Regions from separate parts of the Bacillus sp. AK031 genome, predicted to be linked through region 2. Evidence: riboswitches for the same ligand, from Rfam matches in the RefSeq annotation. Region 2 holds a riboswitch; the other holds the start of a gene.
The links. A riboswitch is a leader RNA that binds a small molecule or an ion and turns the genes downstream of it on or off. The one in region 2 is predicted to bind preQ1.

Region 1 (4,420 bases), 1.7 Mb from region 2:
TCCTGCCACTTGCTTCCTTGTGTTTCTAGTGCCGATTTGATTCCCTTTTCTTTAAAAATCGCCAGAAGTTCTTCAATTGATGAAATTAATGCTGGATTGCCGCCTGATATTGTGACATGATTAAATCTTTTCCCGCCAATACTATTGAGCTCTTCCCATATTTCAGAAGCTGTCATCATTCGAATGTCGCTTTTGGCAGATCCATCCCAAGTAAAAGCAGAGTCACACCATGAACAGGAATAGTCACAGCCGGCCGTCCTGACAAACATCGTTTTCCTGCCGATGACCATTCCTTCTCCTTGAATGGTTGGACCGAATATCTCCAAAACAGGTATCTTTCTCATTTCCGGCCTTCCTTTCTCGGACGGAAAATACAGTAGCTCGTCGGTGTTTCGCGCAGAAAGACTTGAAGACACTCAGCGTTATTTTCCTGCATGTCTAAATGGGACTGAATTAAGTCACAGATCAACTCAGCCATTACTTCAGTTGTAGGAAACCTGTCGGGATTCCCGGCAAAAAGCGGATCTTCATTCAACATGGTATGATCGAACCTGTCATGAATCAACTTTTTGATCGTCGCAAAGTTAATGAGGAACCCTGACTCATCAAGGCTATTTCCCCCTATCGTCACATTTGCAAAGTAGGTGTGCCCATGGACTTTCTGGCATTTCCCTGCTGATTCTGAGGGAATATAGTGGGCGGCCGCAAATTGGAAGTCTTTATTTAACTCATATGAGTAAGAGTGCTGAGGCACTGGATAAATTTGGCCAATCATGCTTGTTCGCCTCCATTTTTAGAAGATAAGTAGTCTGAGAGCCCTTTGTTCCGAAGCTTGCAGGAAGGGCACTCCCCACAGCCGTCCCCCCGTATGCCGTTATAACAGGTTAGTGTTTTTTCTCGGACATAGGCAAGCATTCCCATATCATCTGCCCACTTCCATGTGTTTTCCTTATCAAGCCACATTAATGGAGTATGAACAACATAGCCCTCATCCATTGCCAAATTCAATGTGACGTTAAAAGATTTCACGAACATGTCACGGCAATCGGGATAGCCGCTGAAGTCTGTTTCGCATACACCAGTAATGATATGTTTTGCCCCAATATTCTTAGCCAGTACGCCTGCAAATGAAAGGAATAACAGGTTCCTTCCCGGAACAAATGTGGATGGAAGTTCACCTTCTTTTTCAGTAATGCTTTCGTTGGTCCGGGTCAACGCACTTGGAGCCAATTGATTGAGAAGGCTCATATCAAGGATATGATGCGGCACATCCAATTCTTCCGCAATCTCTTTGGCACACTCCAATTCATCTATATGACGCTGTCCGTAATTAAAGGTAACAGCCTCTACTTCAGCAAATTCTTTTTTTGCCCAGATCAGGCAGGTGGTACTGTCTTGTCCTCCGCTGAAAACAACCAGCGCTTTTTCATTTTTCATCATTTTTTATCTCCTCTCACTTCCGGCTTGCTGCCATTTAGAAGAAGAAGGAAGTTCTTTGCGGTCTCTATTTAAGTATCAACAGTAATAAAACAGAAAAAAACGGCATCTAAGGAGAAGCCGTTTTCCTTAGTTTTTTATAGAGGGTTAAGCTAGAACCTCTCCTGCACATTTGCAGAATTCTTCTATATAGTTATTTTACTATAGCATATCGATTGTTTGCTGTCATTTCATTCTATGACTTCATTTAAAATTTATGTCCTCAAAATCGGCATGGAGCAGCAGCGGAAGGATCCACCTGACTTGATGATCTCGGAAAAATCGACTTCTATAACATGATAGCCATGTTTCCTCATCTGCTTGTTGACCCCTTTATTCTGCGGAAGGCTCAGCACCTTTCGATCGCCTATTGATAAGACATTCGTCCCCATCGTGAACTGTTCTTTAGCATCAACTTCAATCAAGTTATAGTGAGATTCAAGAAGCTCCAGTTCTTTAGGTTTAAAAGCAGGAGAAAATACCAATGCTTCTTTTTCTGACAAAATATTAAAGACACAATCAAGATGCAGATATTTTTTTTGGAAAGGAACCGGGATGACAGTAAAGCCGTCGGCCAGGTTTCTCAGCTGGTCAATGGCTCCTTTACTTGTCCGGTGGCTTACACCGACAAATACTTTATCTTTATCGACTATGACGTCCCCGCCTTCTATATTGCTGTTATCCAGCTTTTCATATTTATGCCCCTTGCCGGCCAGCCAGGACTTTAAAACTTCATCCTCACCAGACCTTATATCACTGCCCATCTGGGATACATAAATTGTATCACCGATGGTAAATCCGATATCCCTGGTAAATACCTGTTCAGGCAGCTCTTTATCAGGAGCCATTTCAATGACTTCCGTGCCATTATCTTTCAAAGCATCCACAAAGTCGTTATGCTGTTTCAAAGCAGTATCTATGTCTATATTTTTATCCAGAAAATGCTTCTGGGTTTCATTGATCACTTTTTCGATTTTCATGAAGCGAGGCTGGCAAACAATGACTTTTTCCAACCTGTCATATTCACTATCACAATATTCCGTTTGGTCTTTTCTAATGGTAGTTGCCATTTTTAACCCTCCATAAAAGTTGGCTTTTACGGAATTATTCCCATCGGAACATTATTTTTAAACCCGCAGGGAGCGATACTCCTTCTGCACGACTGAATAAAGATAAGAATACTCCTTTGCTTTATTGTATTATTATTCAATTAAAACAAACAATTAAGCTTTATTCTGAATTATTATGAACAGAAAAGTTTTTTTCTTATTTGGAACTCTGTTTACGATTACAGCTTCTTACGAAAAGCATAACTTGACTTATTGTACTGCATGGCATTCTCATAGAACCGGTGTGCGTCTTTTCTGTGCAAACCGGAGTCAAGCCCTGCTGAATCACAGTTTTGCTGAGCTCCCCACTCTTCAATATATTGCAGCAGCTGTTTTCCGTAGCCTTTCGAACGCTCCGAAGATTTCGTGACCAGATCATATATAAACACATGGCGTTTTGCATAGAAATTAGTTCTTATTATGACTCCCGCGAGCGAGAGGAGCTCCCCTAATGGATTATAAAGACAGAAAACCCTGTAGCCCTCTTTTCTCATTTCTGCCAATAGATCAGAAAACTCTGCCCTCCCTAAATCAGTACGCAGCTCGATCAACAGCCCATATACTTCTTCCCATTCACTTTGTGAAACAGCTTCCCTAATATCCATTTCAATTGCTCCTCCTTGGAAATCCCAACTACCAAACTAGTATTCTTCCTCCCGTAGAAAAATACCTTCTTTACCCCTTTAACGCACTGGGGGACTGTCCCCTGGTTTGTTAACGTATTAAAGTGTCCACAGCCTATTTTGCTTTGCTGCCCATCCAACGGGATTATGTCCTGCATATTGTTAGGGAGAGGAAAACAACAGGAGGTATGATAATGTATCACTTTCGAAATTATCCGCAAACAGATATGATGATGGCCAAACCAATGAGCCAGGGGATGATGCAGTCCCAGCCGATGTTCCATTTTGAGCCGTATGTCTATGAAACTCTTCAATCTGTCATAGGAAAAATACTGATTGTGTCGACAGTTCAGGATACTCTTAGAGGAAGATTAATGGATGTTAAACCTGACCATGTAGTGATGAATATTGGGGATGAAACGTTTTTTGTCCGCATTGCACAGATTGTCAGTATTATGCCTGACTGATGTCCTGAAGGATGGTATGAGTTTGATAAGATCCTATGAATTAATGAAATAATGGTTTTATGAATTCTTAGCAGCTTCTCCTTTTAACGAACACATTCGCTTTCCCAATAAAAAAGAGGCTGGGACAAAACCTTAAAAAAAACTCTATTCGCAAAGAATATGTCTGAGTAAAAAGAATGGATTTCCGCTCCAGGTGCACGACTCCGCGGGGCGAGCGGTGAGCCTCCTCGGCTGAATAAAAAGCGGAAGCGGCCGTTAAGCGACGTACAGATTGGAGGGCTCTCGCATGAGATAAAGGAAACACAACGAACGTAGTGAGTTGATGTTGACTTATCGCAAGGAGAGAGACCGAAATCTGCTAGTCGCTGGCCGCTGGAGCTGGATTGGCCTGCGGGGTTACGTTCCAGTGGGTACGTAACCTTGGTCTCACCTGTCCCGCTAGTCCCGCAGGAGGTCGAGCACCTTCCGCTCCAATCCGCCTACGTTCAGGAAGCAGCGGTAAATAACCTTAAAAGTAGCATCTTTAAGATAAGAGCCTAATAACATGAATGAACCGCATGAAGTCAAGAGTATATAACCCCTTGATCTCATGCGGTCTTATTTTCGATTATTTCTACTTAAATCAATTAGTTTTCAACTTATGTCCCCGCCTCTTTCTATGACTCTACCACATTTCCCTCTGCAGGTATCGGGTGTTCTTTCAGCATTTTTGCAAAATGGATAAGGTTATAGGCCATGATTCTGG
Region 2 (4,420 bases):
GCGTCATTTCTTCCATTTGGAATCCTCCTTTCGACTTGTAGTGTACTAATGTATATATACCCAGTTTTGCAGAATGTATGTGAGTGTCCATGGGGCAGACTGAAAAAACTCCTATCCGGCTGAGTATTGTATAGACAATAGGAAAAATAAAAAAGAACAGCCATTAGCAGCTGTTCTTCAAACTTAAAGTCTATTGCTTAGTCTCTTCATACCCGGAAGCCACAAGGTCCAGTTTACCTGTTGCGGGATCGATGACCAGTCCATGAATAGGTACCTCTGAATGCATCAGCGGGTGGTTGCGGATCATTTTCACACTGTGTGCAACGCTATCTTCGACACTTTGGAAACCTTTGAGCCATTCATCAAGGTTGATCCCAGCATACTCAAGGGTATCGAATGTATCTTCGCTGATGCCCCTTTCTTTCATGCTTGCCTTAACTTTATCCGCACTCAAGCCGCCCATGCCGCAATCATGATGTCCGATGACAAGGACTTCATCTGCCTGAAGTTCATAAACAGCTAGAAGAAGGCTTCTCATGATACTGCCAAATGGGTGTGAAACAACTGCACCTGCATTGCGGACAATTTTCACATCACCGTTTTTCATGTTGATGGATTTTGTCACAAGTTCGACAAGGCGTGTATCCATGCAAGTCAGGATTACAAGTCGCTTGTCAGGAAATTTCGTCGTGGCATAAGGCTCGTACATTTTTTCAGAAACAAATTTTTCATTAAAGGATAAAATATCATTCAAAAGAGACATACGGATAACCTCCATCTTAAGTTAAGTATCATTTTATATTATTTTTAAGTGTTTTTTCAATTATTGCACATTTTCTTAGCAAATGCTTTTTGGATTCAGGCAGGCTGCCTCCCAATTCTGATTGCAGATGTCTAAGCTGTTTTACAGCTTCCTCGATATTGTTTTCCTGATGCCGGATTTTATCAGCGGCTGTATCCAGGTGGAACGAACTGGGGTGAAGCTGCTTCTGGATTGTGTCCTCCTGATTGGGATTCCAGAGATGCTTTTGGATCCTGTCCAGCTTTTTGGAGATATCTGAGTAGTTTTTCGCTTTACTGATAAGGGCAACATAATACTTTTGCTTCATTTCGGCAAACTGAAAATAGGCATCATAAAGAACAGGCATAGGGGGATTTTCCCTTGATTTGATATTGATCTCTAACGTACCCGACATATGGCGATGAAAGTATTTAGAAAACTTCGTGCTGCTTTCCTCTTCAATCATATCGAGAAAGCTGGTACCTTGTATCATCTTTGATCCCGATTCGGATGCATCAAGGATCGAAAGTTTGGCATCCAAGATGAAAAACGGCACAGGAACATAGTGGATTTCTTCCATTATCATTCTCCTTCAGGCAGTACTGGTGCATTTTTCTTCAATCCGTTCCTTGCGAAAGTTTCAATATCTCTTAGATCGTTACAAAGATGGACATTTCCGATTCCGAATTCTTCGAGATTATACAGTGAGACGACTCTTCCTCCGATGAGAATTTTAACATCCTCCTCAAACTGTCCGATCAAAGTTAAGCAATCTTTCAGTTTGGGCAAAAGCGGTGAAAGTGAAATCGATATTCCGATGACATCAGGTTTCCACTTGCGGATGAACTTGGTGACTTCTTCAGTGGGCACACTGGAACCCAGAAATTTGACGTTCCAATTGGATTCCCTGAATACATCTGAAACCATCTTTAATCCGAGGGAATGCTGTTCACCTTCAATACAGAAGAGCAGAATGGAAGGGGATTGTTTCAAAAGGCCGGGGTGTACAAGCTGGTAGCGCAGCTGAGTCATGAGGTAATCGATGCTAGCTGTTGCCAAGTGTTCTTCTGCAACGGTGATTTTATTCTTCTCCCAAAGTTCACCGACCCTTTCCATGACTGGCTTTAAAAGTTTTTCATAAAATTCTATAGTAGAAAGTGATTGTTCATGGTTCTCCTGGTACCATTTATGAATCTCAGGAAGATCTCCGGCAATCGCCAATTCGGTTAGTTTTCTCACTTGTGTTTGCAAAGGAGACACTCCATTAATATGACTTGTAATCATCTTAACATGATTTTGATTATTATACTTATTCTAGTACGTTAAGCAGTAAATGAAAAGCAGGAGTGCAACCTGCAGACAAACCGTTTCCAAATTTTTCGTCATGTTGACAATTCATTCACGCTGCCATACTATTATAGTAATAAATTAAATAGTTTCCTATCGAAGGAGAGGTTCATAGCCCAAACCCTCTATAAAAAACTATGGATGAGTCTTACATTTCGTGACCATATCCATGCCGGATATGGTTTTTTATTTTTCTCATCACATTGGACTGGCTGTGATTTCTCCTAATAGGTACCAATATAAGGAGGATTTTTTTATGTCTGGAAGAAAAGATGAAGAACTGCAAGATGTAACATTACTGGGAAATCAGGGGACAGATTACTTATTTGAATATGCACCACAAGTGCTGGAAACGTTTGAAAACCAGCATCCTAATAGAGATTATTTCGTGAAATTCAATTGTCCGGAATTCACAAGCCTCTGTCCGAAAACAAGGCAGCCTGATTTTGCGACCATTTATATCAGCTATATTCCTGATATCAAAATGGTGGAGAGCAAGTCACTTAAGCTCTATCTATTCAGCTTCCGAAATCATGGGGACTTCCATGAGGACTGCATGAATATCATCATGAACGACCTGATCGAATTGATGGACCCTAGATACATCGAGGTATGGGGCAAATTCACGCCACGAGGCGGTATTTCCATCGATCCTTATTGCAACTATGGTAAACCAGGCACGAAATTTGAAAAAATGGCTGATTACCGGATGATGAACCACGACCTTTATCCGGAAACTATCGATAACCGTTAAGGAGGTTTGACAGGATGCTGATTTATTTAAACTCTCTCTTTGTCGGTTTATTGATTCTTTCGAATATATTAGCTGTGAAACTGTTCAGCCTTGGTGAATGGGCTGTACTTCCGGCTGCGGTCATTGTTTATGTATTCACCTACCCAATTACAGATGTCATCGGGGAAGTGTACGGGAAAGACGCTGCACGGGCAACGGTGAGAGCGGGACTGCTTACGCAAGTCTTTGCTCTGATCTTTATTGCGGCTGCCATCAACTTGCCGTCTGCACCATTCTTTGAAATGCAAACAGAGTTCGAATCTATCTTGAGCGGCAGCTTCCGTATTACGTTAGCAAGCCTGATCTCATACTTCATCAGCCAGAACCTGGATGTTTCTGTGTTCCACAAGTTAAAAGCCAAACATGGCAATGACAAATTGTGGCTGCGCAATAACTCTTCTACATTGTTGAGCCAGCTGGCAGACACGACAATTTTTATCACAATAGCATTCTTCGGTACTATGCCGCTGACTGCATTGCTTGCTTTGATCGGTACTCAATATTTGTTCAAGCTGGTTGTGGCCATTGTCGATACACCGATTGTTTACCTGCTGGTGCGCTTCGCCCGTAAAGAAAAGGATAGCGGAGTCAGCTTGGCGGGGTAATCCTTAAAACCATCCATTTTGGGTGGTTTTTTTTTCGCATTTTATCCCTTTTAGAGGATAGAAAAAAATCCACTTTTCATTAAACATCAGTGAAAACCTTTGCAATTTTTTAAATAATTAAACCTTATGAATATCCCTTTACAAAGGTATCTATGACCTTTATAATCCCGTTGTCTACGAAAATAATTATTCTATTTTTCAAAGGTAAGAAACATAAAAATTTGGATTTAGAAAAAGTAGCGGTTCTGAATCCAGCTCCAGCGCCTAGCCCCTCGGGTCATAAGCCAATCCGTCAAGAAGGTTAAAGAGCAACCTTCTCGCCGGCTTGTCTTATGCCTGTTGAGGCTGAACAAGGCGCTTGCGCTTTTTTTAATATAAAGGAGGTTGCGGTGATGCGAAAAAAGCTGATGTCATTCTTTCTGATGAACCTGGGTGCTTTTTTTGTTGCGGTGAATGTGCATTTCTTTCTTTCACCTAATAATTTGGCGACAGGGGGAGTCAGCGGTTTATCTATCCTGCTGAATTATGTGATGCCGGGCATGTCGATCGGGATGTTCATGATCCTTGTGAATATCGTGTTGTTTATTATCGGGATCATCTTTCTGGGTTTCAGTTTCGGAACAAAGACAGTTTATGCCAGTTTCGCTTTATCTGGATATGTATGGCTGCTTGAAGCAGCAGCACCGATTGAAGCCCCGCTGAGCGATGACATTCTCATCCAGCTGATCATCGGGCAATGCATTGCTGCAACCGGTATGGCGCTTGTTTTTAACCAAAAAGCATCTACCGGCGGAACGGACATCATCGCCATGATTCTAAATAAATACTTCAATATTGAAATTGGACGGGCTGTCCTGTTTTCCGACCTTGCGATTGCCTTGTCTTCCACTTTCT

Region 1: another riboswitch for preQ1. It lies ahead of queC (7-cyano-7-deazaguanine synthase QueC); the one in region 2 lies ahead of queF (preQ(1) synthase).

Annotation. Positions count from the first base shown of each region.
Region 1 is NZ_CP096424.1:1,711,981-1,716,400, reverse strand. It holds gene queE (7-carboxy-7-deazaguanine synthase QueE) at 1-344, opposite strand, end outside; gene queD (6-carboxytetrahydropterin synthase QueD) at 341-775, opposite strand; gene queC (7-cyano-7-deazaguanine synthase QueC) at 772-1,440, opposite strand; PreQ1 riboswitch class I at 1,561-1,605, opposite strand; gene M1E09_RS08650 (dimethylarginine dimethylaminohydrolase family protein) at 1,692-2,546, opposite strand; gene M1E09_RS08645 (GNAT family N-acetyltransferase) at 2,765-3,190, opposite strand; gene M1E09_RS08640 (YuzF family protein) at 3,403-3,675, shown strand; gene M1E09_RS08635 (flavodoxin family protein) at 4,332-4,420, opposite strand, start outside.
Region 2 is NZ_CP096424.1:3,415,648-3,420,067, reverse strand. It holds gene M1E09_RS17535 (cation transporter) at 1-16, opposite strand, end outside; gene M1E09_RS17530 (beta-class carbonic anhydrase) at 191-763, opposite strand; gene M1E09_RS17525 (hypothetical protein) at 792-1,361, opposite strand; gene M1E09_RS17520 (cobalamin B12-binding domain-containing protein) at 1,364-2,032, opposite strand; PreQ1 riboswitch class I at 2,227-2,273, shown strand; gene queF (preQ(1) synthase) at 2,385-2,882, shown strand; gene M1E09_RS17510 (queuosine precursor transporter) at 2,897-3,526, shown strand; gene M1E09_RS17505 (YitT family protein) at 3,919-4,420, shown strand, end outside.